DNA from 3 places in the Delftia tsuruhatensis genome. Region 1 is predicted to be linked to each of the others. Evidence: predicted binding sites of a transcription regulator. Region 1 holds the regulator's gene; each other region holds the start of a gene.
What was found. Region 1 encodes LexA, which represses DNA repair genes until DNA is damaged. Its sites were predicted from a motif close to ACTGTATNNNNATACAGT; they were not measured.
Positions count from the first base shown of each region.

Region 2: a site for LexA is predicted at 2,055-2,072, ahead of L1Z78_RS19845 (PA0069 family radical SAM protein). Genes of this name have one in related genera too.
Region 3: a site for LexA is predicted at 5,477-5,494, ahead of recA (recombinase RecA). Genes of this name have one in related genera too.

Region 1 covers NZ_LR813084.1:2,948,347-2,958,504, forward strand. The annotation lists gene L1Z78_RS13405 (RNA polymerase sigma factor) at 55-627, shown strand; gene L1Z78_RS13410 (anti-sigma factor) at 646-1,461, shown strand; gene crcB (fluoride efflux transporter CrcB) at 1,791-2,177, shown strand; partial or broken gene L1Z78_RS13420 (AAA family ATPase) at 2,356-2,526, shown strand; gene L1Z78_RS13425 (AraC family transcriptional regulator) at 2,509-3,381, opposite strand; gene L1Z78_RS13430 (MFS transporter) at 3,526-4,707, shown strand; gene L1Z78_RS13435 (hypothetical protein) at 4,747-5,166, opposite strand; gene lexA (transcriptional repressor LexA) at 5,324-5,998, opposite strand; gene L1Z78_RS13445 (asparaginase) at 6,097-7,068, shown strand; gene adk (adenylate kinase) at 7,142-7,798, opposite strand; gene kdsB (3-deoxy-manno-octulosonate cytidylyltransferase) at 8,053-8,838, opposite strand; gene L1Z78_RS13460 (Trm112 family protein) at 8,902-9,084, opposite strand; gene lpxK (tetraacyldisaccharide 4'-kinase) at 9,147-10,154, opposite strand.
Region 2 covers NZ_LR813084.1:4,351,085-4,361,242, forward strand. The annotation lists gene L1Z78_RS19840 (NAD(P)-dependent oxidoreductase) at 1-795, opposite strand, end outside; gene L1Z78_RS19845 (PA0069 family radical SAM protein) at 909-2,048, opposite strand; gene rnk (nucleoside diphosphate kinase regulator) at 2,338-2,742, shown strand; gene L1Z78_RS19855 (acyltransferase family protein) at 2,804-3,961, opposite strand; gene L1Z78_RS19860 (GbsR/MarR family transcriptional regulator) at 4,126-4,722, shown strand; gene cydX (cytochrome bd-I oxidase subunit CydX) at 4,891-5,016, opposite strand; gene cydB (cytochrome d ubiquinol oxidase subunit II) at 5,037-6,188, opposite strand; gene L1Z78_RS19875 (cytochrome ubiquinol oxidase subunit I) at 6,207-7,793, opposite strand; gene L1Z78_RS19880 (amino acid ABC transporter ATP-binding/permease protein) at 7,849-9,549, opposite strand; gene cydD (thiol reductant ABC exporter subunit CydD) at 9,546-10,158, opposite strand, start outside.
Region 3 covers NZ_LR813084.1:5,819,260-5,829,417, reverse strand. The annotation lists gene argC (N-acetyl-gamma-glutamyl-phosphate reductase) at 18-950, shown strand; gene L1Z78_RS26560 (hypothetical protein) at 947-2,824, shown strand; gene yddG (aromatic amino acid DMT transporter YddG) at 2,845-3,765, shown strand; gene recX (recombination regulator RecX) at 3,773-4,234, opposite strand; gene recA (recombinase RecA) at 4,346-5,446, opposite strand; gene L1Z78_RS26540 (MarR family winged helix-turn-helix transcriptional regulator) at 5,594-6,094, shown strand; gene L1Z78_RS26535 (response regulator transcription factor) at 6,194-6,868, shown strand; gene L1Z78_RS26530 (sensor histidine kinase) at 6,954-8,405, shown strand; gene L1Z78_RS26525 (LysR substrate-binding domain-containing protein) at 8,377-9,372, opposite strand; gene L1Z78_RS26520 (Bug family tripartite tricarboxylate transporter substrate binding protein) at 9,482-10,158, shown strand, end outside.

The sequences.
Region 1 (10,158 bases):
CCAATGACTTCCGTGGATTCGCACCGGCGCGCGTGCGTGTCCCAAAATGGGCTGATGATCGCCACACCAACCGACCAAGAGCTGATGGAACTGCTGGACCGCATTGCAGCGCAGGATGAACCCGCGCTTCGCAGCCTGTATGAGCGAACCTCGTCCCGGCTGTACGGACTTGCACTTCGTATCCTGGGCCACAAGGACTGGGCGGAGGATGTGCTGCAAGAGAGCTATCTGCAGATCTGGCGCACGGCGGCGGGTTATCGGGGCACGCTGAGCCCGCCGCTGGCCTGGATGGGCCTGGTGGTGCGCAGCCGGTCACTGGATTTCTTGCGGCGTCGGCGCGCGGAGCGATTGCACATCAACGAAGAATTCGACGAGGCCCGGTTTGCCGCGGAGCAGGATGTGGATGCGGGGCCGTTGCAACTGGCAGAAGCCGGCGAGCAGGCGACGGCACTGTACCAATGCCTTGAACGCCTCGAGCAGCGGCACCGTGAGCTCATCAGCCTGGCCTATCTTCGGGATCTCAGCCATGGGGAGTTGGCGACGCAGCTCAGACTGCCGCTGGGGACGGTCAAGACCTGGATCCGGCGCGGCCTGGAGCAGTTGCGCCGCTGCATGGCGCGCCATTGAGCGCAGCAAGGACGAAGCATGAACCTCGCTCAAAACCCCGAACTCCTGGACCGGCTGGCAGCCGCGCATGCGCTGGGCACCCTGCGCGGGGGCGCGCGCCGCCGCTTTGAACAGATGGCCCGCGACCATGCGCAGGTACGCGCGTCTGCGCTGCTGTGGCAATCGCGTTGGTCGGCGCTGGCGGAATTGCAGGCGCCGGTGCGTCCCGACGACGCGGTCTGGACGCGCATTGACAACCTGCTCCAGGCGGAAAAGCTCCGGGAAGCCCGGCTCCGTCGCCGCCGGCAGCCTGCGAGATCTTCCGGTGGCGGATCTTCCTGGCCAACCCTGGCCTGGTGGCGTGGCGCCGCGGTACTGGGGGCCATGGCCACGGTGGCGGCCGTGGCGGTGGGCCTGTGGTCGCACCAGGGCTTGAAAGACGATGGAGCGCGGCAACTGGCCGTGCTGCGAAGCCAGTTGCAGGCCAGTCAGCTGGCTTTGCAGGCGATGCCCCGGATCCAGTATGTGGCGGTGCTCGCGGACGATCGGGCGCGCGCCTCCATGCTTGTGACCTTTGATCCCGTCAAACGCTCCCTGGTTTTGCAGCGTGTCGGAGATTTCCAAGAGGCCGAGGACAAGTCGCTGCAACTGTGGGCGCTGCCCGCGCAGGCCGGGCCGCAGTCCCTGGGGGTCCTTGGGCGGGAGGGGGTGATCCGGCTCACGGCAGGCGCATCCGAGGTGGAGGGGATTCCCGCACTGGCCATCAGCCTGGAGCCTAAAGGGGGCGTGCCGGGTGAAGCTGGGCCGACCGGGCCTGTCCTTTTCAAGGGTGCATTGATCCGGCGAGAGCTGTAGCGGTTGCTGCGCAGTGCCTGGAGGTGCCTGCGAGGACCATCACTGAAAACTGGTATCTGGCCTGGGGAATGCCCCCGGCGCCTTGGCGCTCGCGTGGCTGGCGTGCGGGTGCGGCCGCGCGGCGCGGTCGGCAGGTCCGTGGGCCTCTGCATGGAGGTAGTAAACTGGCAAGCGCAGCGTGCGCTGCATGATGGGAATGGAGCTTCCTGAAGCCGCCCTTTGACGGGCTGATGGCTTCTGCCTGGGTGGGACGGTGTCTCCCGCCGCTGGCAGGTGCCGCCTTGTTCCTGCCCGGCGCAGCCGTCCCGTGTTTCGATGAAAGGACGGTCATGGGTATCTACGGTTTCATCCTTGTTTTCATTGGTGGCGGCCTCGGTTCCGCAGGCCGTCATGGCGTGAACTTGCTCGCCTCGCGCCTGGTGGGTGGCGCCTATCCGCTGGGCACGCTGGCCATCAATGTGCTCGGAGCCTTTGCCATGGGCGTGGTGGTCGAGTTTTTCGCGCTCAAGGCCTCTTTGCCGCAGAGCGCAAAGCTGTTTCTGACTACGGGCATTCTCGGCGGCTTCACCACGTTCTCCACCTATGCGCTGGAGATCGGCATGCTGTATGAGCGTGGCGATTGGCTGGCATCGGCGCTGTATGCGCTGGGCTCCCTGGTGCTGGGAGTGGGGGGACTGTTCGCCGGGCTGGCTCTGGTCCGCATGGTGGGCCACTGAGGCCTGTCATCTGCGCTATGCTGTGAACCATGGCATGCATGAAGACAGCACAGATTATTCGCACCATCCGGAGGGTGGTGGGTTAGTCTGCAGCGTACAGTGCCATGCAACCCGCCCGGAGGAGGCGGGTTTTTTCATTCCGTCTCCGGGTTCTTCGCAAGCCTTTCAGGAGATGGATATGCAGGTTTCCGACCAGTCCCGGCCCCCGGCCGCCACGATCGACGCAGGACGGGCCGTGCTGCACCTGGTCTGCGGCAAGATAGGCTCGGGCAAATCGACATTGGCCCGGCAACTGGCTTCGCAGCCGAATACGGTGATGGTCAGCGAGGATTCATGGCCGGCCGGCCTGGCGTGTACGGCGGGCTGAGGGGCGCTGTCCCTGAAAATTGCTGGGAGGCGCGCCAAAGTTGCGCCGGAATACGGCCGCGAAGGCGCTAGGGCTGTCGTAGCCATGCGACAGTGCCACTTGCAGCACGGAGGATCCTGCAGCCAGGCGGGGCAGGCTCAGCAGCAGGCGGGCCTGACGGCACCACGCGCCGAAGTTCATGCCGGTCTCGCGCAGAAACAGGCGCGCCAGGGTGCGCGGATGCATGTGCAGGCGCAGGCCCCAGCCGGACAGGCTGGCCTCCTGGGCCGGTTCGTCCACAAAGGCTCGGCAGCAGGCGGCCAGGGCCGCATGCCTGGGCATGGGCACATGCAGGTCCAGGGGGCGGGCACGCTCCATCTCGTCAAGGATCAACTGCATCACCCGCTCCTCCCTACCGCCCAGCGGGTAGTCCAGGGGCAGGTCCAGGGCTTCCAGTACCAGCTCGCGCAGCAGTGGCGTGACCTGCACGACCCGGCAGTGCTCCCACAGGCCCGGGCGCAGCCCTGGCTCGACGAACACGGTGCGCATGGCCACAGGGCCTGCGGCCATGCGGATCTCATGGCTGGCCTGGGGTGGCACCCAGACAGCACAGCCGGGCGGAACGACCCAACTGCCTGTCTCCGCACGGATCAGCATCACTCCCTGGGTGGCATGCAGCAACTGGCCGCGGCGATGGGCATGGGGCGCGATGACGGCGTCCGCCGCCATGTCGGTGGCAAAGGCCACGACGGGACGCGGCGTGTGCTCGCCCTCCAGGGGCATGGGTGGTGGCGCGGGCGGGACCGCCGCGGGGCCGGTGCCGCGGCGGTGGGTCGGGGCTATTGTCATGCTTGTCATTTTCTCGACGATTTTTGTTGTTTCGTAGCAGGAGGGCAAGCCGCCGCCTTCCTAGGATGGAGCACTTTCAACCTTCAGGAAAGCAACAGGAGTGGAGATGAGTTCCGTTTTTGAATCCAAGTGCACATCGGCCGGAGGCCGGCCATGAACCGCGCTCGTCTGGGCCTGCTCACGGGTACGCATGCCGTCAACGATCTGTACCAGGGGTTGGTGCCGGCGCTGCTGCCGTTCATGGTGCTGGAGCGTGGCTACAGCTATACGGCGGTCAGCGGTCTCATGCTGGCGGCCACGGGCCTTTCCAGCATGGTCCAGCCCTTGTTCGGTCTGTATGCGGATCGCTCGCCGCGGCCATGGATGGTGCCGGCCGGCTTCGTGGTGGCGGCCCTGGGGCTGGCGCTGGTGGGCACGAGCCAGGACTACTGGGTGAGCTGGCTGGCCGCCGTGCTGTGCGGATTGGGAATTGCCGCCTATCATCCGCCGGCCACGGTCGCTGCACGCAGGGCGGGGGGCAGCTCGCAGAAGGCGATGAGCGTGTTTTCCGTGGGTGGCACCGCAGGGGCATCCTTCGCCCCCATGCTGGCTGCGGCCGTGGTGGGGGGAGGGGGCCTGCACCGCAGCTGGATGCTGGCGCTGCCGGCGTTGGCCATGCTGCTCATCTGGTATGCCTGCACCTGGCGTGATGGCGCCGGCGCGCATGCCGGGCTGCGGCGTCCGGCCGTGGCGCAGGGTGAGTTGCCTGCCAACCACTGGCGTGCCTTTTTCTTGCTGTGCGGTGTGATCGTCTGCTGGTCGATTCCCTATGTGACGGTATTGTCCACGCTGCCCCTGTTCGTGACGCGCGAGCTGGGAGGCTCGGACTTCATGGGCGCTGCCACGCTGACTTCATTCACGGCGGCCGCGGCCGTGGGGACGCTGCTGGGGGGAACGATCGCGGATCGCCGGGGACGCATGGCGGCCATACGTGCAGGCTATCTCCTGGCCTTGCCTGCCCTGGGGGCCTTGGCGCTGGCCTCCACGGCCTGGGGGGCTCTGGCCTGCACGGTGGCTCTGGGCATCTGCATGTTCCTGCCCTTTGCCGCGCAGGTCACGCTGGCGCAGGACTATCTGCCGCGCAACCAGGCCACGGCCAGCGGCCTGACCCTGGGTCTTGCCATGTCGCTCGGTGGCATGGTGGCCCCGTTGTTCGGGATGCTGTCCGATGCGCGTGGATTGCGGTTTTCACTGAGCGTCGCGCTGTGCATTCTTTGCGTCGCGGCAGTCCTGGCGTGGTGCATGCGCAACCGGCGCAACGAGGCGCTTGCCATCAGCGCGGCGGCACGCGCCTGAGCGGCTTGCGGGCCGATCGCTCAACGAGGGCTTGGGCGCTCAGGCCTTGGGCTGGTCGCCATGTGCCTCGATGCGTTCCAGCGCGGCGCAGACATCGGCCATGCGCCCGGAAATGAACAGGCATTCCGGCTGCTCCTGCGGCGAGCGCTGGATGATGCGCAGGCGGGAGGGCTGGGCGGGCACGGCCAGCGGCTGTGCAGGCAACAGGGGCAGGAGCAACTGAGCCTCTCCCGCATCGCCCGTCTGGCGGGCTGCCTTGCCGCGGCGCTGCGGGCCGCGACGGCGGGCCTTGCTGAAGGAGATGATCGTGCCTTGTTCCGGGATGGCGGCAGGAGCAGGCGCGCTGGCGGCGCGCTGGCCGGTCTCCACGGCCTGAGCCATGGCGGCCGCTGGCAGGCGGATGCCCTGGGCCAGGCGCAGAAAGGACAGGGAGGACAGTGTTGGCAGAGCGAATCCCATGTGACGACTCCTGTTGGCGTGAATCAAAGAGGCATGGACACAGGCAGGATTGCGGTTTTCGGGCAAAGCTCCGCCCAGGGCGAAGCACAGGGGCTTCGCGCCTACCACCTGGACGATGCGGAAAATGGAGGCGGACTTGTCGGCGCGCCGGACCGGTTTACATGGACATGCTGTTGCGGATCAGCCCGACCGCAAGGCCTTCGATGGCGAAGGGCTCTTCGCGTGCCACACGGATCACCGGATAGTCGGGGTTCTCCGGCAGCAGTTCGACGCCTTGCGCTGTACGGCGCAGGCGCTTGACGGTGACTTCATCGCCCAGACGGGCGACCACGATCTGGCCGTTGCGCGCTTCGTGCGCGGACTGTACTGCCAGCAGGTCGCCGTCCATGATGCCGGCGTCGCGCATGGACATGCCGCGTACGCGCAGCAGGTAGTCCGGGCGTGTCTGGAACAGGGAGGGCTCGACGGAATAGGTCTGGTCGATATGTTCCTGGGCGAGAATGGGCGAGCCGGCCGCGACACGGCCCACCAGGGGCAGCATCAGCGGTGCCAGGGCAGACAGCGGCAGCGCGAAGCTCGTGCCACGTGCTGCGTTGATGTTGCGTACCGTGTCGGTGCGCAGGCGGATGCCGCGCGAAGTGCCGCTGACCAGCTCGATCACGCCCTTGCGGGCCAGTGCCTGGAGATGTTCCTCGGCCGCGTTGGCGGACTTGAAGCCCAGCGTGCCGGCGATTTCCGCGCGTGTCGGAGGTGCGCCGGTACGGGAGATCGCAGCCTGGATCAGGTCCAGTATCTGCTGCTGGCGGGCGGTGAGCTTGGGGTGATCGAGCATGGCGTGCGTCCGGTCTTGATGGGCAGATGGCGTGATGGACGGTCATCTGATGATTTATACAGTATCTGTATTTTTAACCAGTTTTCCGAGAGGTGCAAGTGGGGCAGTCGAAGTTGGTGATTCTGGGAACGGGCGGGACCATCGCCGGGCGGGCGGATTCTCAGTCCCAGGGGGTGGGTTACAAGGCTGGTCAGATCACGGTGCAGTCGTTGCTGGAGGCCGTGCCGGATCTGGAGCAGCAGGCAAGAGGGCCTGTGCAGACGCAGCAGATAGCGCAAGTGGACAGCAAGGACATGGGCTGGCCCGTGTGGCGCGCGCTGCTGCAAGCCTGCGCGCGGGCGCTGGAAGACAGCGAGACACGGGCCGTGGTGATCACGCATGGCACGGATACGCTGGAGGAGACGGCGTGGCTGCTTCACAGCCTGCTGCCGCCGATCAAGCCCGTCGTCCTGACCTGCGCCATGCGCCCCGCCACGGCGTTGCTGGCCGACGGGCCGCAGAATCTGCGTGATGCCGTGACCGTGGCTGCCAGTGGCGCGCGCAGCGGGGTGTGGGTGGTGGCCGGTGGCGAAGTGCATGCTGCCGAGCAGGTGCAAAAGGTCCACCCCTATCGCCTGCAGGCAATGCGCTCCTTCGAAGGTGGTCCCCAGGCACTGGTGGAGGAGGGGCGCGTGCGCTGGCTGGTGCCCGATGCGCCGTTCACGCGTCCGGCCTTGCCGGTGCCTAAGCCTTCGGACCTGCTGTCGCTCGATGAACTGCCCTGGGTGGAGGTGGTGTTCAGCGGGGCCCTGGCCCGTGCCAGCGGTGTGGATGCGCTCGTGGCGGCCGGCGTGCGTGGCATCGTGGTGGCCGGTACGGGCAATGCAACGGTCCATGAAGACATGGAGGCGGCGCTGCTGCGGGCCCATGACAAGGGTGTGTGGGTCTGGCGTGGCACGCGCTGCGCCGAGGGCCTGCCGGTGGCGGGTGGGTCGGCATTAAATCCGGTCGATGCCGACCTGGCGCAACTGCCCGTGGCCAAGGCGCGCATTGCGATGATGCTGGCCCTGGCTGCGCAGCCACGGGGCTGAGGTTTCTCGCGGCAGCGGTCACAAAAAAAGCACCCGGCGGGTGCTTTTTCCATGGCGCCGCGAGGGGCCCGCGTCATTCGGCCAGTGCGGCCAGCGCGCGCTGGGTGATGTCCTCGACGGAGCCCAGGCCGCTGATGGCGCGGTACCTGGGGGCTGCTGCGGCTTCCTTTTCCGCCCAGGCACGGTAGTAGTCGACCAGGGGGCGGGTCTGGCTGCTGTAGACGTCCAGGCGCTTCTTGACGGTTTCTTCCTTGTCGTCCTCACGCTGCACCAGGGCTTCGCCCGTCACATCGTCCTTGCCTTCGACCTTGGGCGGATTGAACTTGACGTGGTAGGTTCGGCCCGAAGCGGGGTGGGAGCGGCGGCCGCTCATGCGCTCGATGATGGCGTCGAAGGGGACATCGATCTCCAGCACATAGTCCAGCTTCACGCCGGCCGCCTTCATGGCATCGGCCTGGGGGATAGTGCGGGGAAAGCCGTCGAACAGGAATCCGTTGGCGCAATCGGGCTGGGCGATGCGCTCCTGGACCAGATTGATGATGAGGTCGTCACTGACCAGTTGGCCGGCGTCCATCACGGCCTTGGCCTGCTGGCCCAGGGGCGTGCCGGCCTTGACGGCGGCACGCAGCATGTCACCTGTGGAGATCTGGGGGATGCCGTACTTCTGGCAGATGAATGCGGCTTGCGTGCCTTTGCCGGCGCCGGGCGCGCCCAACAAAATCAGTTTCATGGAAGTCCTTGAGGAGAGTAGAAATTCTTGTCTGCCGGATCGGCCCACCGCGGCGGACAGTCCATGCGTCATATTTTTGTCGCGGGCAAGGATAGCACGCACTGGGCCAACACTGGCTTACAGGAGAGGGGCAAGACTGTCGCCTGTGCAAACCGCGAAAACCATGCCGGTGACGGCGTCGCATGCCCTGCGCGAAACGGTGATTGGCGATGCCCGGCATCGTCAATGGTGCGCCTGCGGGCATGGAGGGCTTCTCAGGTGGACAACTGCGTGCGCACCCGCTCCAGATCCTCGGGGGTGTCCACGCCAGGGCCTGGTGCATGGGATGTGACATGGACGGCGATACGGTGGCCATGCCATAGCGCACGCAACTGCTCCAGCGCCTCCATCGCCTCGGTCGGCGCGGGAGGCAGGCTCGGGAAGCTGCGCAGGAAGCCTGCGCGGTAGCTGTAGATGCCGACATGGCGCAGGGGCGCGAACCCGGGGTGGCCGGCCGCGGCCGAGGCTGTCTCCCACCAGGCCTGGCCCGCATGCTCGCGCGCGAAGGGGATGGGGGCGCGGCTGAAATAGTGGGCCATGCCCTGGGCGTCGCAGACCACCTTGACGACGTTGGGGTTGCCGAAGTCCGCGAGATTGTCGATGGCGTGTGCCGCCGTGCCCATGCTCGCCGAAGGCTGGCTGGTCAGCAGTTCGGCCACGGCGTCGATGAGGCCCGGCTCGATCAGCGGCTCATCGCCCTGGACATTGACGACGATATCCTGGCCATCGAGCCCGAGCAGTTCGCAGGCCTCGGCCAAGCGGTCGCTGCCGCTGGCATGGTCGCTACGGGTGAGCACGGCCGCGATACCGTGCGCGGCGCACGCGGCGATGATGCTTTCGTCGTCGGCCGCTACCACGCAGCGGGCGGCGCGGCTCAGCAACGCGCGCCGGGCGACGCGCACGACCATGGGCAGGCCCGCGATGTCGGCCAGGGGCTTGCCCGGCAGGCGGCTGGAGGACAGGCGGGCGGGAATCAGAACCGTGAAGGGAGCGGGGGGCATGGTGCGTGGCTGGGTAGAGGCAGGCGCTGGCAGTCAGGAGGAGGGCGGCGAGGACTGGCGGGCTCAGTCCTCAAGCTCGTCGTCATCAAGGGGGCGTGCCTCGTTTTCCAGCAGGACGGGAATGCCGTCGCGCACCGGGTAGGCCAGGCGTGCGCTGCGAGAGACCAGTTCCTGGCGCTCGCGGTCATAGCGCAGCGGGCCCTTGGTGACGGGGCAGACCAGCAGTTCGAGAAGTTTGGCGTCCATGGCAGATCCAGTGGTTAGAGGGTGAGGCCGGCCGGGGAACGCAGCCCAGGCCATGCTGATAGTCAGGCGCGCAAGGCCTGCAGCCGCCGCTCCAGCATCGACCAGAAGCCGGGCGGCAACCGCAGCTGCAGCGGGACGGCCCACGCAAGGGGATGGGTGCGCCATAGCTTGGCGGCATCCTTTTCGGTGCAGACCAGCGGGGCTGCATCGCTTCCAAGGCGCCGGAAGCTCTCAAAATTATAGTGATCCGGCAGCGCCTGGACATGCTCCAGCGCAAGGCCATGCTCCCGGCTCAGCATGGAGAAAAAAACCTCCGGCCGGGCCACCGCCGCGACGGCCTCCACCGGCAGGCCGCGAAGGGCCGCCAGCGCGATGCGCTCGCCGCGGGCATTGACGGCTTCGCTGGCGAGCTGACGTTGCATGGCAAAGGTGGGGGCGTCCGTCGCGGGGGGCGCTCCCGCGTGAAGCACGGCGGTAACGGGGCGGGGCCAGGGCTCGCGCAGCGGGCCTGCGGGCAGCAGCCATCCATTGCCGATGCCCTCGTCATTGAAGACGCACAGCTCGATGTCGCGGGCCAGGGCCAGATGCTGGAGGCCATCATCGCTGATGATCACATCGACCTGCGGGTGTCGTGCCCGCAGGGCCCGTACGGCCTCGATGCGCTGGCGGGCCACGAAGACCGGTGCACCGCTGGCGCGCGCCAGCAGTGCAGGCTCGTCTCCCACATCGGCAGGGGAGCTGTCCGGGAATGCCTCGCGGCAGTCGTCCGTGCCACGGCCATAGCCGCGCGAGACGATGCCCGGGTGCCAGCCGCCCTCGCGCAGGTGCCGGGCCAGGGCCAGCGTGACCGGGGTCTTGCCGGCACCGCCCGCGATCACATTGCCGACCACGATGACAGGGATGCCCGCCTTGCCGGCCTGCCGGATTCCCAGCACATATGGCAATCGGTGCAGGGCCCGCAGGAGCCGGTACAGCAGGGATAGCGGCAGCAGAACCCGGGCCAGCAGGCCGCGCCGGCGCCAGGCGTCGCGCAGGCCCCGGGCCTTGGCAGCGTTTCCTGTCCCTGGCATGGCG
Region 2 (10,158 bases), 1.4 Mb from region 1:
GAAGATGTTGCGCGTGGCATCGCACACCGGCAGCGCCACCTGGGCGGCCGCACCGGCCTGGGAGGCCAGCGAGATGTCCTTGTAGCCCAGCGCGATGTCGAAGCCCGGCGACAAGTCGCTGGCCAGGACCTTGTTCGGCCACTTTTCCTTGAGCTGGCCATTGCTGGCCGTGGTGTTGACCAGCACCTCCAGGGTCTTGGCGATGTCCAGGCCCAGCGATTTCGCAAGCACCAGCGCCTCGGAATTGATCTGGCAATAGCACAGCACCATCATGTTGTTGATGAGCTTGGTGCGCGTGCCGCTGCCCGGGCCGCCGCAGTGGTGGACGGTCGTGCCCATCTTGCGCAGCACGGGCTGCACCGCGGCGAGATGGCGCTCTTCGATGCCCAGCATGAACAGCGATTCGCCCCGGTCGGCATGCAGGGCCAGCCGCCCCACGGGGGCATCGCCGAAAGCGATGCCGCGCTTTGAAAATGCAGCACGGACATGGTCCACGGTTTCCACATCGACCGTGCTCATGTCGATATAGAGGGCGCCGGGTTGCAGATGCTGGATGATGCCCTGGCCACCCAAGGCCACCTCGCGCACCTGGCGAGGTCCGGGGAGCATGGTGAAAACCAGGTCCGCGCCCTCGCAAAGGCTGGCCACGTCCTTTGCGCGCCTGGCGCCCTGCTCTACGATTTTCGATACCGCACGGTCATCGATATCGAAGACCGTGACGGGCTGCCCGTTTCTCAAAAGCGAGCGCGCCAGGGAGCATCCCATGCGGCCCAGTCCGATGAATCCAATCTCCATGTCCACTCCTTGTGAGCAGACTCCAATCTATGCCTCGGGCCTTTGGGAGAGCGGGACAAATTATCGTCAAGCCATGAGTTTTTGGCAGATCTGGGATCACCCGCTGCCGATGCTCAGAACAGGCTGCGCTGCGCCAGCAACAGCGAGGGGTGGTAGAGGCTGCAGTCCAGCCGCAGCGGCTCGCGATTGAAGCCGTGGCGCCGGCAGGCCAGCGCGAAGCGCTGGCGCAGCAGATCGGCCCAGTGGCCCGTGCCTTTCATGCGCTGGCCGAACTCGGCGTTGTACACGCGGCCGGCCTCGCGCTGTTCACCCTGGATGCCATGCAGGTCGCGCACGCGCTCCATCACGCGGCGGGCGCGATCGGGGTAGTGCAGCTGCAGCCATTGCTCGAACAGCGGGGCCACTTCCCAGGGCAGGCGCAGCACGGCGTAGAAGGCATGGCGCGCTCCGGCGTCAGCGGCGGCCTCCAGCACCTTCTCCAGGTCCTCGTTGATGAAGGGAATCTGCGGGGCCAGGCTCACGCCCACCGGCACGCCTGCATCGGCCAGCGCACGGATGGTGCGCAGCCGGCGGTGCGGCGCGGCGGCGCGCGGCTCCAGCCGGCGGGCCAGGTCGGCGTCCAGCGTGGTCAGCGTGATGTGTACCGAGGCCAGGCCCTGGCGCGCCAGCGGTGCCAGCAGGTCGAGGTCGCGCTCCACACCGCTGCCCTTGGTGACGATGGAAAACGGGTGGCGCGCCTCGGCCAGTACCTCGATGAGTCGGCGCGTCAGCCCCAGTTCGCGCTCGACAGGCTGGTAGCAGTCGGTGACCGAACCCAGCATCACGGGCTCGGCCACATGGCTGGCGCGCGACAGTTCGGCACGCAGCAGCTCGGGCAGGTTCTGCCTGGCGATCAGCCGGGTCTCGAAGTCCAGGCCCGGCGACCAGCCCAGGTAGCTGTGCGTGGGCCGGGCATAGCAGTAGATGCAGCCGTGCTCGCAGCCCCGGTAGGGATTGAGTCCCATGTGAAACGGCAGGTCGGGCGACTGGTGGCGGCTCAGTGCCGAGCGCGCCTGCTCCCAGCGCAGCTCGGTGCGCATCGGTGCGGCCTCTTCGCCTTCTGCCGGCGCATCAAGGCTGCCCCAGCCATCGTCGAAGGCCTCGCGCGGGTCGGTGGTGAAGCGGTGCGCCAGCTGGCTGGACGCACCCCGGCCCTTGATGGCATGCAGGGCAATCAGGGACGGATCCGCAGGCGGGTTGGAACTGTGGCGCATGATTTGACTGTATATAAATACAGCCCAGTCACCAACCCCATTCCCATGCCTGCGGCTGCAAAGTGGATTTCCCGGGCTTGGCAAGTCCGGCGGCCAATCCGCACCTCATCGTGCGGGATCGCTTGGCGAAAGCGTGGCCAGGCTGCACAATGGCCCTATCGCACCAACTTGGTGCCTTTCTCTTTTCTGAAGATGCCTTGGCCCGGACAACCCCGTTGCCCGGGCTTTTGTCCGTTTGAGCGCCGCTGCCCGCACCGCAGGCGGCGCAAGCACACAAGGGAGCCACACCATGGAGCGCAAGCCCCACATCATCCTTTCGTCCCTGGACCTGGAGCGCATCGAGGCCCTGCTGGACAAGCAAGCCGCCTTCCCGGGCCGTGAGGCACTTGAAGCGGAACTGGACCGCGCCGACGTGCTCGAGCCCAAGGAAATGCCGCCCCACGTGGTGACCATGAACTCCACCGTGCGCTTCACGATGCTGGAGTCGGGCAAGAGCAATACGCTGACCCTGGTCTATCCCAGGGAGATGGATGGCAGCAGCGACAAGGTGTCGGTGTTCGCGCCCGTGGGCATCGCCCTGCTGGGCCTGAGCGTGGGCGACCAGTTCCGCATGCCCAGCCCCACGGGCCAGGTCACCGTGCGCGTGGACGCGATCGAATTCCAGCCGGAAAGCGCGGGCGAATTGCACCGCTGAAAGCTGCTGTGCAGGTCAAGAAAGGCAGCCGCGGGCTGCCTTTTTGCTGATGGGCCGCGCCTCAGCGCAGCCCGGCCAGGAAGGCCGCGATCAGTCCGGTACCGACCAAGCCCGCCTGCCAGCGCAGCGCCATGTGCCAGCTGGGCACGTGGCGCTCCACACGCTCATACAGCAGATGACCCGCCACGATGGACAGCCCGAAGGCCGTGAACATGCCCAGCAGGGCCGCGGGAATGGACTGGGGCCAGAAGTGGCTCTCCACGGCGTTGACCAGCAGGCAGACCGAGAAGTGCACGAGGAACACCGAGTACGAGATCTGGCCGAGCCGGCGCAGCGGTGCCCAGCCTTGCGCCTGGGCGAATGCGGGGCTGCGCATGGCGGCGGCCAGGGCGAGGGCCGTGGCGCCGGCCAGCGCGATGCGGTCACGCCACTCCAGGGACAGGGCTGCCACGACCAGGGCCGCGATCAGCAGCGACCAGCTCCAGGCCGCCGAAGCCCTGGGCGCGTGCGCGGCCCAGTAGGCCATCATGCCCAGCCCGTACGCGCCAAAGAAGTACGGTGCCCAGACATCCCATTGCGCATCGAGGTTGAAGCCCAGCAGCGAAGCCGCCGTGCCCGCCAGCACCAGCGCCTGCGCGCCGCTCAGCGCCCAGGGCCACCAGCGTGCCTGGGCCTGGGCGCCGAAGCGCCGGCGAAACAGCGCCGCGCCCCAGCGCGTGCCGGCCAGCAGCAGTGCCGTCAGCGCGAACAGCTGGAAGTCGATGGACACGTACCAGACGCCGGCGGACAGGGACTCCTCGCCCACGATGTTCTGCAGCAGCAGGGCGTGCGCCACCAGTTGCCACAGGTCGGGCTCGCCCGAGACCGAGGCATGGTCGAACCAGGGCCGCACGGCGGCCGACACCACGATGGCCACGACCAGGGCTACGGCGTAGGGGACGACCAGGCGCACGAAGCGGCGCCCGATCCGGGGCCAGGGATCGCCGTGCCGACCATGGCCCTCGGGCGCCATGCTGGCCGCGGCCAGGTAGCCTCCCAGCACCAGGAAGATCTGCACGGCCATGCGCGCGTATTCGTACAGCCAGTCGATGGTGCCCGGCATGGCCGGATGGGCGATATCAGACATGGGGCCGTAGAAGGCCAGGTGGTGCCAGATGATGGCGGCACAGGCCAGGCCCTTGGTGCAGTCGATCAGGGCGCTGCGGCTAGCGTGAGACATGGGGGCAATCTGCTCTCGGAACGGAACGCGGGAAGGCACCGGGCCCGGACCGCCTGGCCGCAAGCCCGCAAAGGCGCCATTGTGCGCCTTTTGACCAGGTCTTGCAGAAAGCTGACGTCACCCGCATCCCACGGCCCGGACCACCCGGCGGACGCGCAGGCACAATGCATGGCATGACGCAATCCAAACCTCTTCCGGCGTTGAACCGGCAGTTCGTCTCGCATTTCGGCGAGATGGGCAGTCGCTGGGGCATCAACCGCACGGTAGGCCAGATCTACGCACTGTTGTTCCTGTCGCCCGAGCCGCTCAATGCCGACCAGATCGCCGAGACGCTGGAGTTCTCGCGCTCCAACGTGAGCATGGGGCTCAAGGAATTGCAGGCCTGGCGCCTGGTGCAGTTGCGCCACCAGCCCGGGGACCGGCGCGAGTATTTCGAGGCGCCGCAGGACGTCTGGGAGATCTTCCGCCGACTGGCCGAGGAGCGCCGCCGCCGCGAGATCGAGCCTACCCAGTCCATGCTGCGCGCGGCCATGCTGGAGGAAGTCTCCACCGAGGAAGAGCGCTACGCCCAGCAGCGCATGCGCGACATGTACGAGCTGATCGAGCGGCTCATGAACTGGTTCGACGACGTGCAGCGCCTGTCGCCCGAGACCGCCATGCAGCTCATGGGCATGGGCACGGCCGTGACGCGGCTGCTGGAGATCAAGGACCGCATCACGGGCGGCAAGGGCCGCGCCAAGGCGGACGACACCGACGATTGAATCCAACAACGCGGCATCAGCGGTCAGCACGCGCAAAAAATGACGCGGCCCAAAGCGAGGGACACCGAGCAAGGGCCTAAGCCGGCCGCGCCGCCCCGCCGCGAGGGTGTCGTCCCCCTCCCGCGTAGCGAGAGAGGGGGAAGCGGCGCAAGCCGCTCAGGGGGTGCCTCACTTCTCACGGGCCATCAATTCGCGGCGCGTGGCCTCGTCATCCATCAGTTCGTACCACATCGCGTTGAGCACCGCGAAGGCCGCCGCCAGGGGCAGGCCGAGCAACCAGGCGAAATACCACATGGTGTTTTTTCCTCGATAGATCAATAGGAGTGGCCACGGCCTTCGATGATGGCCATGGGGTCGACCTTGCCGCGCAGCACGCTGTAGACCCAGCTCGTGTAGGCCAGGATGATGGGCACGAAGATCAGTGCGCACACCAGCATGATGAACAGCGTCACATGGCTGGACGATGAATCCCAGACCGTGAGGCTGTGCTGCGGATTCAAGGACGAGGGCAGGATGAACGGGAACATGGACGCGCCCACGCTGGCGATGATGGCCGCGATGCCCAGGCCGCTGGACAGCAGCGCCAGCCACTCGCGGCGCAGCCACATGCCCAGGGCCGCCAGCAGCGGCAGCAGCAGGCCCAGGGCCGGCACCAGGGCCAGGGCAGGCTGGGCCCGGTAGTTGGCGAACCAGGCGCCGGCCTGCAGCTCGGCCGTCTTGAACAGCGGATTGGAGGGGCCCACGGGGTTGACCACGCTGGTGATGCGGTAGCCGCCCAGCGCGGCCAGCCAGACGCCGGCCGCCGCGAACAGCACGGTGGTGGCGATGGCCGCGACCACGCCGAAGCGGCGCGCGCGGGCCGCCACCTCGCCCTCGGTCTTGAACACCAGCCAGGACGCGCCATGCATGAGCAGCATGGCCAGCGAGACCAGGCCGGCCAGCAGCGCGAACGGGTTGAGCAGGCCGAAGAACGTGCCCTCGTAGTAGATGCGCATGTCGGGCGCCAGCCGGAAGGGCACGCCCTGCAGCACATTGCCCACGGCCACGCCGAAGATCAGCGCCGGCACCACGCCGGCCATGCACAGCACGGCATCCCAGCGCGCGCGCCAGGCCGGCTCCTCGCGCTTGCTGCGGAACTTGAAGGCCACGGGGCGCAGGATCAGCGCCACCAGCACGGCGAACATGGCCAGGTAAAAGCCCGAGAACGACACGGCATACAGCTGCGGCCAGGCCGCGAAGATGGCGCCGCCGCCCAGGATGAGCCAGACCTGGTTGCCCTCCCAGACCGGGCCCACGCTGTTGATGACGACGCGGCGCTCCACATCGGTGCGGCCCACCAGCGGCAGCAGCGCACCGGCGCCCAGGTCGAACCCGTCGGTCACGGCAAAGCCGATGAGCAGCACGCCCAGCAGGCCCCACCACAGCAGACGCAGGATGTCGTAGCTGATCAGTTCGTGAAGAATCATGGTGTCAATCTCCCCGGGTCACTGCCCGCGCGCGAGTTTTTGCATCAGCGGGAAGTAGGTGGTCAGGTGCGGTGCACTTTCCTCCAGCGGTCCCTTGCGGATGGCCTTGAGCATGAGCTTCATCTCGATGACGAAGAGCACGGTGTAGATGGCGATGAAGCCGGCGATGGTCAGCAGCAGCGTGCCCGCGCCCAGGTTGGAGACGGCCAGCGCCGTGGGCAGCACGCCTTCGATGATCCAGGGCTGGCGGCCGACCTCGGCCACGATCCAGCCGCATTCGGCCGCGATCCAGGGCAGCGGGATGGCGAACACCGCCACCCTGAGCAGCCAGGGATGGGCATCCAGCCTGCGGCGCACCGACAGCCAGAAGAAAGTGGCGGTCAGCAGGATGAAGAACATGCCCAGCCCCACCATGATGCGAAAGCTCCAGAACAGCGGCCCCACGGCCGGCACCGTATCCCAGGCGGCCTGGCGGATCTGTTCGTCCGTGGCCTGGCGCGGATCGTCCATGTAGCGCTTGAGCAGCAGCGCATAGCCCAGCATGGCGCCCTTGTCCTCGAACGCCGCCCTGGCCTCGGCCGGCACCGTATCCGGCGCGCGCACGGCCCGGATGGTCTCCAGTGCGTCATAGGCCACGATGCCGTCACGCACGTACTGCTCGGTGCGCTGGACGAGGTCGTTGATGCCGGGGATCTCGGTGGTCAGCGAGCGCGTGCCGATGAAACCCATGACCCATGGGATGTGCACGGCATAGTGCGTCTCGCGCGCGGCCTTGTCGGGGAAGCCGAAGGCCGTGAAGGCGGCCGGCGCGGGTTCGGTGTCCCACATGGCCTCGATGGAGGCCAGCTTCATCTTCTGGTGCTCGGACGACAGGTAGCCGCTTTCATCGCCCAGCACCACCACCGACAGCGCCGCGGCCAGGCCGAAGGAGGCGGCCACCGTCATGGAGCGGCGCGCCAGGTGGATGTGCCGCCCCTTGAGCAGGTACCAGGCCGAAATGCCCAGCACGAAGATGGCAGCCGTCACATAGCCGGCCGACACCGTGTGCACGAACTTGGCCTGGGCCACCGGGTTGGTGAGCACGGCGAAGAAGTCGGTGACCTCCATGCGCATGGTCTGCGGATTGAACTGCGCGCCCACGGGGTTCTGCATCCAGCCGTTGGCGATCAGGATCCACAGCGCCGAGAAGTTGGAGCCCAGGGCCACGCACCAGGTGGCCACCAGGTGCCCGACCTTGCTCATGCGGTCCCAGCCGAAGAAGAACAGGCCCACGAAGGTGGCCTCCAGGAAGAAGGCCATCAGCCCCTCGATGGCCAGCGGCGCGCCGAAGATGTCGCCCACGTAGTGGCTGTAGTAGCTCCAGTTCATGCCGAACTGGAACTCCATCACGATGCCCGTGGCCACGCCCATCGCGAAGTTGATGCCGAACAGCACGCCCCAGAACTTCGTCATGTCGCGCCAGATGGTGCGGCCCGTCATCACGTAGACCGTCTCCATGATGGCGATGATCACGGCCAGGCCGATGGTCAGCGGCACGAACAGAAAGTGGTAGAGCGCCGTTACCGCGAACTGCAGCCGCGATAGATCGACGATGTCGAGGTCCATGGTGAGATCCTTTCTCTCGGGTACTTGGTATGAATTCCTTGCCGCCGCCCTGCGCTCAGCCTGCGGTGTCCACGCCGTCCTGGCGCAGGCGCTCCAGCGCCGCCTCGAACGCCAGCGTGCCCCGCCGGGCCTCGGACACCACCACGCCATCGCCCACCCACAGCAGCCGGTCGGCCAGCCGGGCCTCGCGGCGCTTGTGGGTGGCCAGCACCACGGTGCGGCCCTGCATGGCGCCGTCCAGGCGCGCCAGCAGGTCATGGGCCGTGGCCGCGTCCAGCCCTTCGGTAGGCTCGTCCAGCAGCCAGCAGCGTGCCGGGTTCAGCAGCAGCCGCGCCAGCGCCAGGCGCCTGGCCTGTCCACCCGACAGGCCCAGGCCGCCCTCGCCCAGCGGCGTGTCCAGCCCCCGGTCCATGGCGCGCACATCGCCGGCCAGGCCGGCGATCTCCAGCGCCTGCCACAGCCGTTCGTCCGGGGCATCGGGACAGGCCAGCCGCAGGTTGTCGCGCAGGCTGTCCTCGAAGAGTTCGGTGCGCTGCGTCATCCAGGTGCAGCGCTGCGCCCGCACCTGGCCGGCCAGCGGCTCCAGCTCGCCGGCCATCAGGGACAGCAGCGTGCTCTTGCCGGCGCCGCTGGCGCCCAGCAGGGCCACGCGCTCGCCCTCCTGGATGCGCAACTGCTGCGGCAGCCCGGCACCGCGTGGCGCAACGGCCTGCTCCAGCTCCACGGCCAGGCCCGGATGAGGTGCCGCGGGCATGGCCTGGCCCGCATCGCCGGGGGAACGCAACGCAGGCGCCAGCCGGCGCGCGGCCAGCCAGCTGCGTCCGGCCTCCAGCGCGCCCCGACGCAGCGCGGCAAAGGGCTCCATGGCCGTCAACGCCAGCAGCAGGGCCAGCGCCGCCACGGGGGCGCCCAGCCGGCCGGCCTCGGCCAGCCAGCCCGCACCCAGCAGCACGCCGGCCAGGGCCAGGGCAGCGCTCAGGCCCTGCACCAGCGAGGCCCTGGCCTCGAGCCCGTGCAGTGCGCCATCTGCCTCGGCCACGCGTGCGTCCAGCACGGCGATGCGTTCGCAGTGCGCGGCCAGGGTACCGGCCATGGCCAGCTCCGCCTGCCCTGCCACCAGATCGGCCGTGCGCGCGCGCAGCGACTCCAGCGCCAGGGCGCGGCGCAGCGCCGGCCGGCGCGCGCGGCGGGCCAGCCATATCGCGCTGCCCAGGCCCGTGGCCAGCAGCCACAGCCCCAGCGCCAGGCCCAGCCACCACTGCATGAGGCCCAGCACCAGCGCCGCCACCAGCGTGGCGCCGACGGCTGCCAGCAGCGGCACGAACAGGCGCAGGTACAGGCTGTCGAGCGCGTCCACATCGGCCGTCAGCCGCTGCAGCAGGCGTGCCGGCCGCAGTCGCAGGCTCAGTGCCGCGGCGGGCACCGCCCAGCTGCGTAGCAGCCGCTCGCGCAGCGCAGCCAGCACGGCCAGCGTGGCGTCGTGCGTGGCCAGCCGTTCGGCATAGCGGGTGCCCGTGCGCCCCAGCGCCAGCAGGCGTATGCCGGCCGAAGGCATGAAGACATCGAAAACCAGGGCCGTGGCCGGCACCAGGCCGGCCAGCGCGGTCGCCGTGATGAACCAGCCCGACAGGCCCAGCAGGGCCATGCCCATGAGCACCGTGAGCAGGGCCAGCAGCGCGCCGCCCAGCCACAGGCGCCGGGGCGCCAGGCCAGCCAGGGCCGCGAGCACGGGGAGCAGGCGGGAGCGCGGCTTCATGCGGCCAGCTCCCGGGCCAGGGCATCGCCCTCATCGGGCAGCAGCTCCACCACGCGGTGCATGGCGGCGGCCAATTCGGCATCGTGGGTGGCCACGATCAGCGTGCGCCCGCGCGCCAGTTCCAGCAGCGCATCGGTGACCTGGGCGGCCGTGGCCGGGTCCAGGTGGGCCGTGGGCTCATCGACCAGCAGCAGTCCCGCATCGCGCGACAAGGCCAGCCGCGCCAGCGCCAGGCGCACGATCTCGCCGCCTGACAGGCCCGCACCGCCCTCGCCCAGCGTGGCACCGGAACGCGTCTGGGCCACCCGGCCCAGCCCGGCCAGCCGCATGGCCTGGCGCAGTTCGCCGAAAGCCAGCCCCTTGCGGCCCAGCGCCAGATTGCTGGCCACCGATCCCGCGAACACATGGGGGCTCTGCCCCATCCAGGCCATGCGCGCGCGCAGCCTGCCGGCCGACTCGCTGTCCAATCGCTGACCATCGATGGTGACATGGCCCGGCTCCACCACGGGCAGCAGCCCCGCGATCTGGGCCAGCAGCAGCGACTTGCCGCTGCCGCTGGGGCTCCACAGCGCCACATGTTCGCCGGGGCGCACATCCAGGGTCAGGGGC
Region 3 (10,158 bases), 2.9 Mb from region 1:
GCAGGAGAAACACAGCGATGGCAAAAGTCTTTATCGATGGCGAGGCAGGCACGACAGGGTTGCAGATCCGTGAGCGTCTGGTCGATCTGCCCGGCGTGGAGCTGGTCAGTATTGCCCCCGAGCTGCGAAAGGATCCTGCCGCCAAGCGTGCACTGATCGCCGGCGTGGACCTGGTCATCCTGTGCCTGCACGACGACGCCGCCCGCGAGACGGCGGCCATGGTCGACGCCATCGAGGCCGAGACCGGCCGCACGATCAAGATCATCGACGCCTCCACGGCCCACCGCGTGGCGCCGGACTGGGTCTACGGCTTCCCCGAACTGCGCAAGGGGCAGCTGGAGGCGGTGCGCGCCGCCAGGCGCGTGTCCAATCCCGGCTGCTACGCGACCGGCGCGATCGCGCTGCTGCATCCGCTGGTGGCTGCGGGCCTGATTCCGGCCGACCATGGCCTGAGCCTGCCTTCGGTGTCGGGCTATTCGGGTGGCGGCCGCAGCATGATCGAGGCCTACGAGGCCGGCACGGCGGCGCCCTACGAGGCCTATGCGCTGGGCCTGTCGCACAAGCACATCCCCGAGATCCTCCAGTACACGGGCCTGACGCGCCGCCCCGTGTTCATTCCCGCCGTGGGCAATTTCCGCCAGGGCATGCTGGTGCAGCTGCCGCTGCATCTGGACCTGCTGCCGGGCGCGCCCAAGGCGAGCGACCTGCACGACGCGCTGGCTGCCCACTACGCGGCGACCAACACGCCTGCACAGTGGGTGTCGGTGCTGCCCCCGACCGAGGACCTGAAGCTGGCCGCGGACACGCTGACCGACACCAACAAGCTGGAGCTGCGCGTGTTCGCCAATGAGCAGTACCGTCAGGCCGTGCTGATCGCGCGCTTGGACAACCTGGGCAAGGGCGCCAGCGGCGCCGCCGTGCAGAACCTGCAGATCATGCTGGGGCTGTGAGCCCATCGCCGTCCTCGCCGGGCCGGCAGGGCCCGGTCTGGGGCCATGCCCTGGCCCTGGCCGTGCTGTGCCTGCTGGTCGCGCTGTTCGTGTGGCAGCTGCGGCCGGCGTTGCCGTCCTCGTCGCGCCTGCTGCTGAGCCCGCTGCTGGGCAATATGGAGGCCTGCCTGGTACAGGACGGCGTGCGGGCGGATTTCCCGAAGGAGTTCCAGCAGGTGCCGGCCGGTTGCCTGGGGCCGAAAGGCTCGGCCGCCGGCATGGTGGACGCCACACTGCGGCGACTGGGCCGACCGCAAGGCGACGGGCTGGAGCTGGGCTATACGCTCAGCGTGCCGCTGCTGCGCTACGTGCGATGGAACGGACAGGGCTGGGAGGTGCGCGGCGAGGCGCTGGACCGCGTGGTGCGCACGGTGGCGCAGGCGCAGCGGCCCGTGGTGCTGTATCTGTTCGCCACGCACTTCGAGGTCCACTCCCAGGCCGAGGAGCGCCTGGCCGCCGATCCCGCCAACCTGGCCTGGACGCCCAAGGGCCCGCTGCCCCTGGACACCTATCTGGGCGCCCGCATCTTCCCCTGGTCGGTCGCCCGAAAGGACAACGAGGTCACGCGCGTGCGCCAGCTCGTCGTCGATGCCCTGGCCGAGCGCATGTGCGCCGCGGGCGACGCCGCCATGCGTCCGCTGCGTGCCATCACCGTGCTGGGCGAGACGCACCAGCTGTTCCCGGGCTTCGAGGCCGGCATGGGCTTCGCGGCCGAGGGCTATGCCGTCAGCGACTACAGCCCCGCATCCGTGGCGGGCTTCCATGATTTCCTGCGCAGGCGCTATGGCGACGTCGCGCGTCTCAATGCCCACCTGAAGTCGGAGTTTCCCAGCTTCGACGCGGTCGAGCCGCCCTCGCGCAACATCCGCACCGAGCCGCTGCGGAACTACTTCCAGCACATCGACAGCTATGCGGCCGGCACCGTGCCCGTGTCCGGCTGGGTCCATGTGCCCGATGCACGTCTGCAAAGGCGACTGGCGGTAGCGGTCTTCGTGGACGGCAGGCCCTACGCGCATGCCCCCGTGCACATGCATCGCCAGGATGTGGCGCAGGCCAAGCCTGGATTCCTCACGCCCGACGTGGGCTGGCGCGCCGATATCCGCTACCCGGCGCTGGGCGAAGGCCTGCACCGCATCGATGTGGTCCTGCAGGCGGGCGGGCGCAGCCTGGGCCTGCTGGCCACCCGCCAGATCGCCGTGATGGACCGCAGCCAGAGCGAGCCCAGGCCCCATGCCGCCGAGGCCTTGCCCGACTTTGGCCCCTTGCCTTCAGGCCTGGAGTTCTGGGTGGACAGTCCGCAGGACCGGCTGGCCCTGTTCCACAACCCGCTGGCCACCGACTGGAACGACTTTCGCGCGCAGCAGGTGGCCGACTACATCCAGGCCTTCTCCGACCACATCGGCCACGGCTGCCTGGGTCGCATCCCGCGCTTCGCTCACCAGCTCAATCCCCATGCCAACCCCAGTTGGGACGCCAACCGCTATGCCGTGGAGCGCAGCCTGCAGCGCATGCCCGGGCTGGCCCTGGGCGTGAGCCTGTATGGCGAGGACACCTATGGCCCGCTGGTGGGCCAGATGCTGCGCCGGTACGGGCATACGGCCTATGGCGTGACGGAATTCCATCCGCTGGTGGCCCTGTCGCCGCAGCGGTTGGAGAAGGTGCTGGCCATGCACCGCCGCCAGGGCGCGCGTTTCCTGTCCTTCTTCATGGAGGCCCGGCCCGAAGGGGCGGCAGGCACGCAGTCAAGCAACGAGTTCTCGTTCGACGCGGACAACCCTGCGCATGGTTCGGACAGGCTGTACCGCTCGCTGCGCCAGGTGCTGGCGCCGCACTGACCGCCCCGCGCAGCGTTCCCATGGCATCCGTGCAGAGCCACTCCCCAGCGTCGGCCGGCCGGGCCACGGCCATCGGCCTGCTGGCCGTGGTGTGCTGGAGCTGCACCGTGGGCCTGATGCGCTCGGTGGCCGAGCCGCTGGGCGCCGTGGGTGGGGCCGCCATGCTCTACACGGTCAGCGCCATCTGCGTGGCTGCCGTGCGGGGCTTGCCAGGGCCCGCGCGGTGGCGCGCCATGCATCCTGTCTATCTCTGGGGCTGCGGGCTGCTGTTCGCGGTCTATGAGATCTGCCTGTCGCTGGCCATAGGGCTGGCGCAGGACCGGTCCCAGGCGCTGGAGCTGGGACTGATCAACTACCTGTGGCCCAGCCTGACCATCGTGCTGGCCGTGCTGCTGCGCCAGCAGAGCGCACGCTGGTGGCTGTGGCCCGGCGTGCTGCTGTGCCTGTGGGGATTGACGCGCGTGCTGGGCGGCGATTCCCTGCATTGGCAGGACATGGCCGGCCACATGCGGGCCAATCCGCTGGCCTATGGACTGGCTTTCGGTGCGGCCCTGCTGTGGCCTTGCTATTCGTTGCTGGCCAGGCGCTGGGGTGGTGGCCACAACGCGGTGGGCCTGTTCCTGGTCTGGACCGCGCTGGCGCTGTGGATCCAATGGCTGTGGCTGGGCGGCGAGGGCGGCATGCACTGGTCGGCCACGGTCGTGCTGCAACTGCTGGTCGTGGGCGGCCTCACGGCCATGGGCTACAGCTGCTGGGAGCATGGAATACAGCATGGGCACCTGGCCGTGATGGCCGCGGCTTCGTACTTCACGCCGGTGTTCTCCGCCCTGCTGGCCAGCGCCTGGCTGCAGGTGCGGCCGGGCTGGGGCTTCTGGCAGGGCGTGGCGCTGGTGACGCTGGGCTCGCTGGTGTGCTGGGCGGCCACGCGACGCGTGGGTTAGGGCCTGATCACTCCAAATCCCCATCCTCGGCGCGGCCGCGCACCACCTTGCTGGCGATCTCGCCACCAAAGCCGCGCGATGCCAGGAAGCGCATCTGCTTGAGCCGCTCCTGCGGTGTGGCAGGCGCAGTGCCGAAGCGTTGGCGCCAGACGGCGAGGGCGCGCTGCAGCTCGGTGGCGCGCAATTGCTCCGTGGCGGCGCGTACCAGTGCATCATCCAGCCCCTTGCTGCGCAGCTCCTGTGCCAGGCGTGCCGTGCCGAAGCGCGCGGCCTTGCTGTGCAACACGGATTCGGCCACGCGCTCGGCGCTGATGAAGCCGCGCTGCTCCAGCGCATCGAGCATGGCGCCCAGGTCCTCGCCTTCCTGCACATGGGCGGCGAGCTTGCGTTCGAGCTCCAGCCGTGAATGCTCACGCTGGGCCAGCAGCTTCAGCGCGCGGCCCTTGAGCGACAGCTTGGCGAATCCCATGCCGCATCTTCTCCTGAATCATCCTGAATAAAAAAGGCGCAGGCTCGCACCTGCGCCAAGATGGCTAACCAGTCTGTGCAGGCGCCGTGGCTCCTGCGTCGGGGGCCGGGCTCAGGCCTCGATCACGCCGTCCTTGTCGGCCTTGGCCTTGCCAGCCTTGGGGGGCTTGGCCGCAGCTTCGCCGCCGGCCGTGGGCAGCAGGGCGATGCCCAGGCTGTCACGTACCTTGTTCTCGATCTCCACGGCCAGATCGCGGTTCTCGCGCAGGAACTCGCGGGCATTGTCGCGGCCCTGGCCGATCTTCTCGCCGTTGTAGGCATACCAGGCGCCCGACTTGTCGAGGATCTTGGCGTTGACGCCCATGTCCAGGATTTCGCCTTCGCGCGAGATGCCCTCGCCGAACAGGATGTCGAACTCGGCGGTCTTGAACGGGGGCGAGACCTTGTTCTTGACGACCTTGACCTTGGTCTCGTTGCCGATGGCCTCGTCGCCCTTCTTGATGGTGCCCGTGCGGCGGATGTCCAGGCGCACCGAGGCGTAGAACTTCAGCGCATTGCCGCCCGTGGTGGTCTCGGGGCTGCCGAACATCACGCCGATCTTCATGCGGATCTGGTTGATGAAGATGACCATGCAGTTGGTCTTCTTGATGGTGCTGGTCAGCTTGCGCAGGGCCTGGCTCATCAGGCGGGCCTGCAGGCCGGGCAGCTGGTCGCCCATCTCGCCTTCGATTTCTGCCTTGGGCGTGAGGGCCGCCACCGAGTCCACGACGATCAGGTCCACGGCGCCCGAGCGCACCAGGCTGTCCACGATCTCCAGGGCCTGCTCGCCGGTGTCGGGCTGACTGATCAGCACTTCGCTCAGGTTCACGCCGAGCTTCTGGGCATAACCGGTGTCCAGCGCGTGTTCGGCGTCGATGAAGGCGCAGGTGCCGCCCTGCTTTTGCATTTCCGCGATGACCTGCAGGGTCAGCGTGGTCTTGCCCGAGGATTCAGGGCCGTAGATCTCGACCACGCGGCCGCGCGGCAGGCCGCCGACGCCCAGGGCGATGTCCAGGCCCAGCGAGCCGGTGGAGACGACCTGGATGTCCTCGATGGCCTCGCCTTCGCCCAGGCGCATGATGGTGCCCTTGCCGAACTGCTTTTCGATCTGTGCGAGCGCGGCCTGCAGGGCCTTGGCTTTTTCACTGTTGGCGGTGGTGACGGCGGTGTTCATGCGGACTCCTGGGTTAGGTATGGGATCAGCTCTGTATTTGCATTCAGGCTGGATGCTTGAACAGTAGTTTATGGGCTTGTTGCTTTGCTTTTTCAATAAATTTGGTCAGTTTGCCTGACTTGTTGGAATTCATCCCACAATGCGCCCATGAGCGAACTGTCCCCTGTCACACCACCGGCCGATGCCTGGCGCCTGACCCACCTGGGCCGCCTGCTGGGGCACGCCATGCGGCGTTTCGATGCCCGCGTGCTGCAACTGATGGCGCGCGATGTGGAAGTGCCGCTGGCGCTGTCCAATCTCGCGGCGCGCGACAAGGTGGGCGCGGCCCATATCCACATCACGCGCCACCTGTCGCTGGCGGGCGATCGCCTCACCGATCTGGCCGAGCGCGCGGGCATGGCCAAGCAGTCCATGGCCGATCTGGTCGCGCAGTGCGAGGCCTGGGGCCTGGTCACACGCGAAAGTGACGAACGGGATGCCCGCGTGCGCCGTATCCGCTTCACCCCGGCGGGACTGGCCTGGCTGCAGGCCTTCCATGACGCCGTGGCCCAGGCCGAGGCCGAATTCCGCGAAGAGGTGGGCGAGGACATCGCCACCGTGGTGGCGCTGGGGCTGGAGGCCTACGCGGGTGGCGGCTCACTCGGGTAAGGTCGCTGCCGGCGCCGGACGACGCATCCTAGAATCCCGGGGATCAAAGGCGCGCATTTCCAACTCCCAGAGCGCGCCTGTATTTCAGGAGACATCCCCATGCGCATTCTGATTGCCGAAGACGACCAGGTCCTGGCCGATGGCCTGCTGCGCAGCCTGCGCGGCTCGGGCGCCGTGGTCAGCCATGTATCGAATGGCAGCGAGGCCGATACCGCGTTGATGACCAGCAGCGAGTTCGACCTGCTCATCCTGGACCTGGGCCTGCCCAAGATGCATGGCCTGGAAGTGCTCAAGAAGCTGCGCGGGCGCGGCGACGCACTGCCGGTGCTGATCCTCACGGCGGCCGACAGCGTGGAGGAGCGCGTCCAGGGATTGGACTATGGTGCGGACGACTACATGGCCAAGCCGTTCGCCCTGTCCGAACTGGAGGCGCGCGTGCGCGCACTGACGCGGCGCGGCATGGGCGGGGCCAGCAGCACCATCAAGCACGGGCCGCTGGTCTATGACCAGGCGGGCCGCGTGGCCACCATCGACGGCAAGATGGTCGAGCTGTCGGCGCGCGAGCTGGGCCTGCTCGAAGTGCTGCTGCAGCGCGCGGGCCGCCTGGTCAGCAAGGACCAGCTGGTCGAGCGTCTGTGCGAATGGGGCGATGAGGTCAGCAACAATGCCATCGAGGTCTACATCCACCGGCTGCGCAAGAAGATCGAGCGCGGCCCCATCCGCATCGCCACGGTGCGCGGCCTGGGCTACTGCCTTGAGAAGATCGCCGCCTGAGGGGGCTGTCAGCCCCGGGTCGGCTTGCCTGCGCATAGTGGCGGCTGCCGCAGGGCCGTGAACCTGCCGGGAGGGCCGCTCGCCGATGAAAATCTTCCAGCGTGAACAGCGCTCCCTGTTCGGCGAGATCCTCGACTGGATGCTCACGCCGCTGCTGCTGCTGTGGCCCGTGAGCCTGGCGCTGACCTGGCTGGTGGCCCAGGGGCTGGCCAACAAGCCGTTCGACCGGGCGCTGGAGTACAACGCCCAGGCGCTGGCACAGCTGGTGATGGTGCAGCAGGGCAAGGTGCTGTTCAACCTGCCGCAGTCGGCCAGCGAGATCCTGCGTGCCGACGAGTCGGACACCGTGTATTTCCAGGTGCTGGGCGTCAAGGGCGAATACCTGGCCGGCGAGCGCGAACTGCCCCAGCCTCCCGAGTCCGATACGCCGGCCGGTGGGGGCGCGGTGCAACTGCGCGATGCGGAGTTTCGCGGCATCGACCTGCGCGTGGCCCATGTCTGGGTGCGCATGCCGCTGCCCGGCGAGCCCCTGGCCCTGGTCCAGGTGGCCGAGACGCGCGAAAAGCGCAGTGTGCTGGCCACGGAAATCATCAAGGGCGTGATGCTGCCGCAGTTCGTCATCCTGCCGCTGGCCGCGCTGCTGGTGTGGCTGGCGCTGGCGCGGGGCATCAAGCCGTTGCACCGGCTGGAGGAACGCATCCGCGCGCGCCGGCCCGAGGACCTTTCGCCCATCCACCACAAGGACGTGCCGCTGGAGGTCGTGCCGCTGGTGGATTCGGTCAATGACCTGCTGGGTCGGCTGGGCGATTCGCTGGCCACGCAAAAGCGTTTTCTGGCCGATGCGGCCCACCAGCTCAAGACGCCACTGGCCGGATTGCGCATGCAGGCCGAACTGGCGCAGCGCGAGGGCATGAGCACGCAGGAGTTGCGGCAGTCACTGGCGCAGATCGCGCGCTCCAGCATGCGTGCCACGCACACCGTCAACCAGCTGCTGGCGCTGGCCCGTGCCGAGAGCGTGGGCCGTGGCCTGGCCATGCAGCCATGCAACCTGGTGCGCATCGTCACCGACGTGGTGCGTGACTGCCTGCCGCGTGCCATGGACAAGCATGTGGATCTGGGCTACGACGGTGCCGAGGCCTCGGCGGCCGGCGTCTGGCTGCAGGGCAATGCCACGCTGCTGACCGAGCTGGTGCGCAACCTCGTGGACAACGCCATCAACTACACGCCTTCCAGCAGCGAAAGACCCGGCATGGTCACGGTGCGTGTGCTGGCCGACCCCTTCGGCCAGGTCCTGTTGCTGCAGGTGGAGGACTCGGGGCCGGGAGTGGCCGAGGCCGAACGCGAGCTGGTGTTCCAGCCGTTCTACCGGGTCCTGGGCTCGGAGGCCGACGGCTCGGGCCTGGGCCTGCCTATCGTGCTGGAGATCGCGCGCCAGCATGGCGCCCAGGTGCTGCTGGAGGATGCGCATCCCGGCCAGCAGCCGCCGGGCGCGCGGTTCAGCGTGCGCTTCACGGCGCTGCGCGCGCCGCCGAGGTAGGAGGCGCTGGCGGATCGGAGGGGGCTGATTCACCGGGGGCCACGGGTGCGACGGCCACCCGGCCCGGTGTCTGCGCCGCGTGGTCCACCAGCCAGTTGCGGAAGATGCCCAGCGTGCCGTGGTTGGCGCGGTCGGCCGGATAGCACAGCCAGTAGCCCAGGGCGCTCTGGTAGCCGTGCTGGGGCAGGGGCTCGTGCACCAGGCCGGCCGCGATCTCGTCCTCCACCAGGCAGCGCGGCACCAGGGCGATGCCCATGCCGGCCATGACGGCGCGGATGATGGTCTGGAACTGGTCGAACTGCGGGCCCGCGAACGGACTGATGCCGTGGATGCCGTGGGCCTCGCTCCAGCGCGCCCATGCGTCGGGAATGGTCACATGGCGCAGCCGCGTGCAGCGCGCCACGTCCTGGGGGGTGGTGATGCGTGCCTCCGGCCCCGCGCCGCGCGGCGGCGCGATCAGCGCCACCTGGCGTCCCACCAGATAGTGGGCGTGGGCGCCGCTCCAATGCCCGTCCCCGAACAGGATGGCGCAGTCCAGCCCGGGACTGTCAAATTGGTAGCTGTGTACGTAGGGTACAAAGTGCAGCGTGATCTGTGGATAGCGCTGCTGGAACTGGGGCAGCCTGGGGATCAGCCACTTGGCCGCGAAGGTCGGCAGGGACGACAGGTGCAGCGCGCCTCGGCTGTCGTCGCTGGTGATGAGTTCGAGGGTGGCGGCCTCCAGCTGGCCCAGCAGGGCGCGCACTGCGCGTTCATAGCGCTCGCCCGCGGGCGTCAGGCTCAGCCGCTTGCGCTCGCGTTCGAACAGCGCCACGCCCACCCACTTCTCCAGCTCCTGGATCTGCTTGCTGACTGCGCTTTGCGTCAGGTGCAAGGCCTCGGCCGCGCGCGAGACGCCCCCGAAGCGCACCACGGTGGAGAAAGCGCGCAGCAGATGTATGGGCGGGTTGAGGCGGCGCAAACTCATGACAGGGATATGATGAAAGTATTCCTGTTCGGAATATTAACAGGCACAGTATTTGCTTTTTTTGTGGGCAGATTTCTTTTAATCTGAACTTGTTTGTAAGAAAGACCGTATGCAACGACGCCATTTCCTCGCTTCCATCGCCGCTTCTTCTGTCGTTCCTGGAATGTCCTTTGCCCAGGAAACCTCGCGCCCCCTGCGCATCGTTGTCCCGTTCCCCGCCGGTGGCTCCACCGACATGGTCCCGCGCAACATGCAGGACGTGCTGCCCAAGCTGCTGGGCGGCCAGGCCGTGGTGATCGAGAACAAGGCCGGCGCGGGCGGCTCCATCGGCATGGCCGAAGTGGCTCGCGCCACCGACGGCGTGACCTTCGGCATCGCCACGCTGTCCACCCACGGCGTGAACCCCGCCGTGTTCAAGAAGCTGCCCTACGACGCCATCAACGACTTCGTCGGCGTGACCGAGATCGTCAAGGCGCCCGGCGTGATCGTGATCAACCCCAAGCTCGTGCCGGTCAACAACTTCGCCGAGTTCGTGAAATACCTCAAGGCCAACCCCGGCAAGGTCAGCTTCGCCACGCCCGGCAACGGCACCATCGGCCACATGTGGGGCGCCCAGTTCATGAAGAGCACGGGCACCGAGATGCAGCACATTCCCTACCGTGGTGCGGGCCCGGCCATCAACGACGTGCTCGGCGGCCAGGTGCCCGTGTACTTCGACCAGGTGGCTTCCTCGCTGCCCCACATCAAGGGTGGCAAGGTCAAGGCCCTGGCCGTGTCCTGGCACGA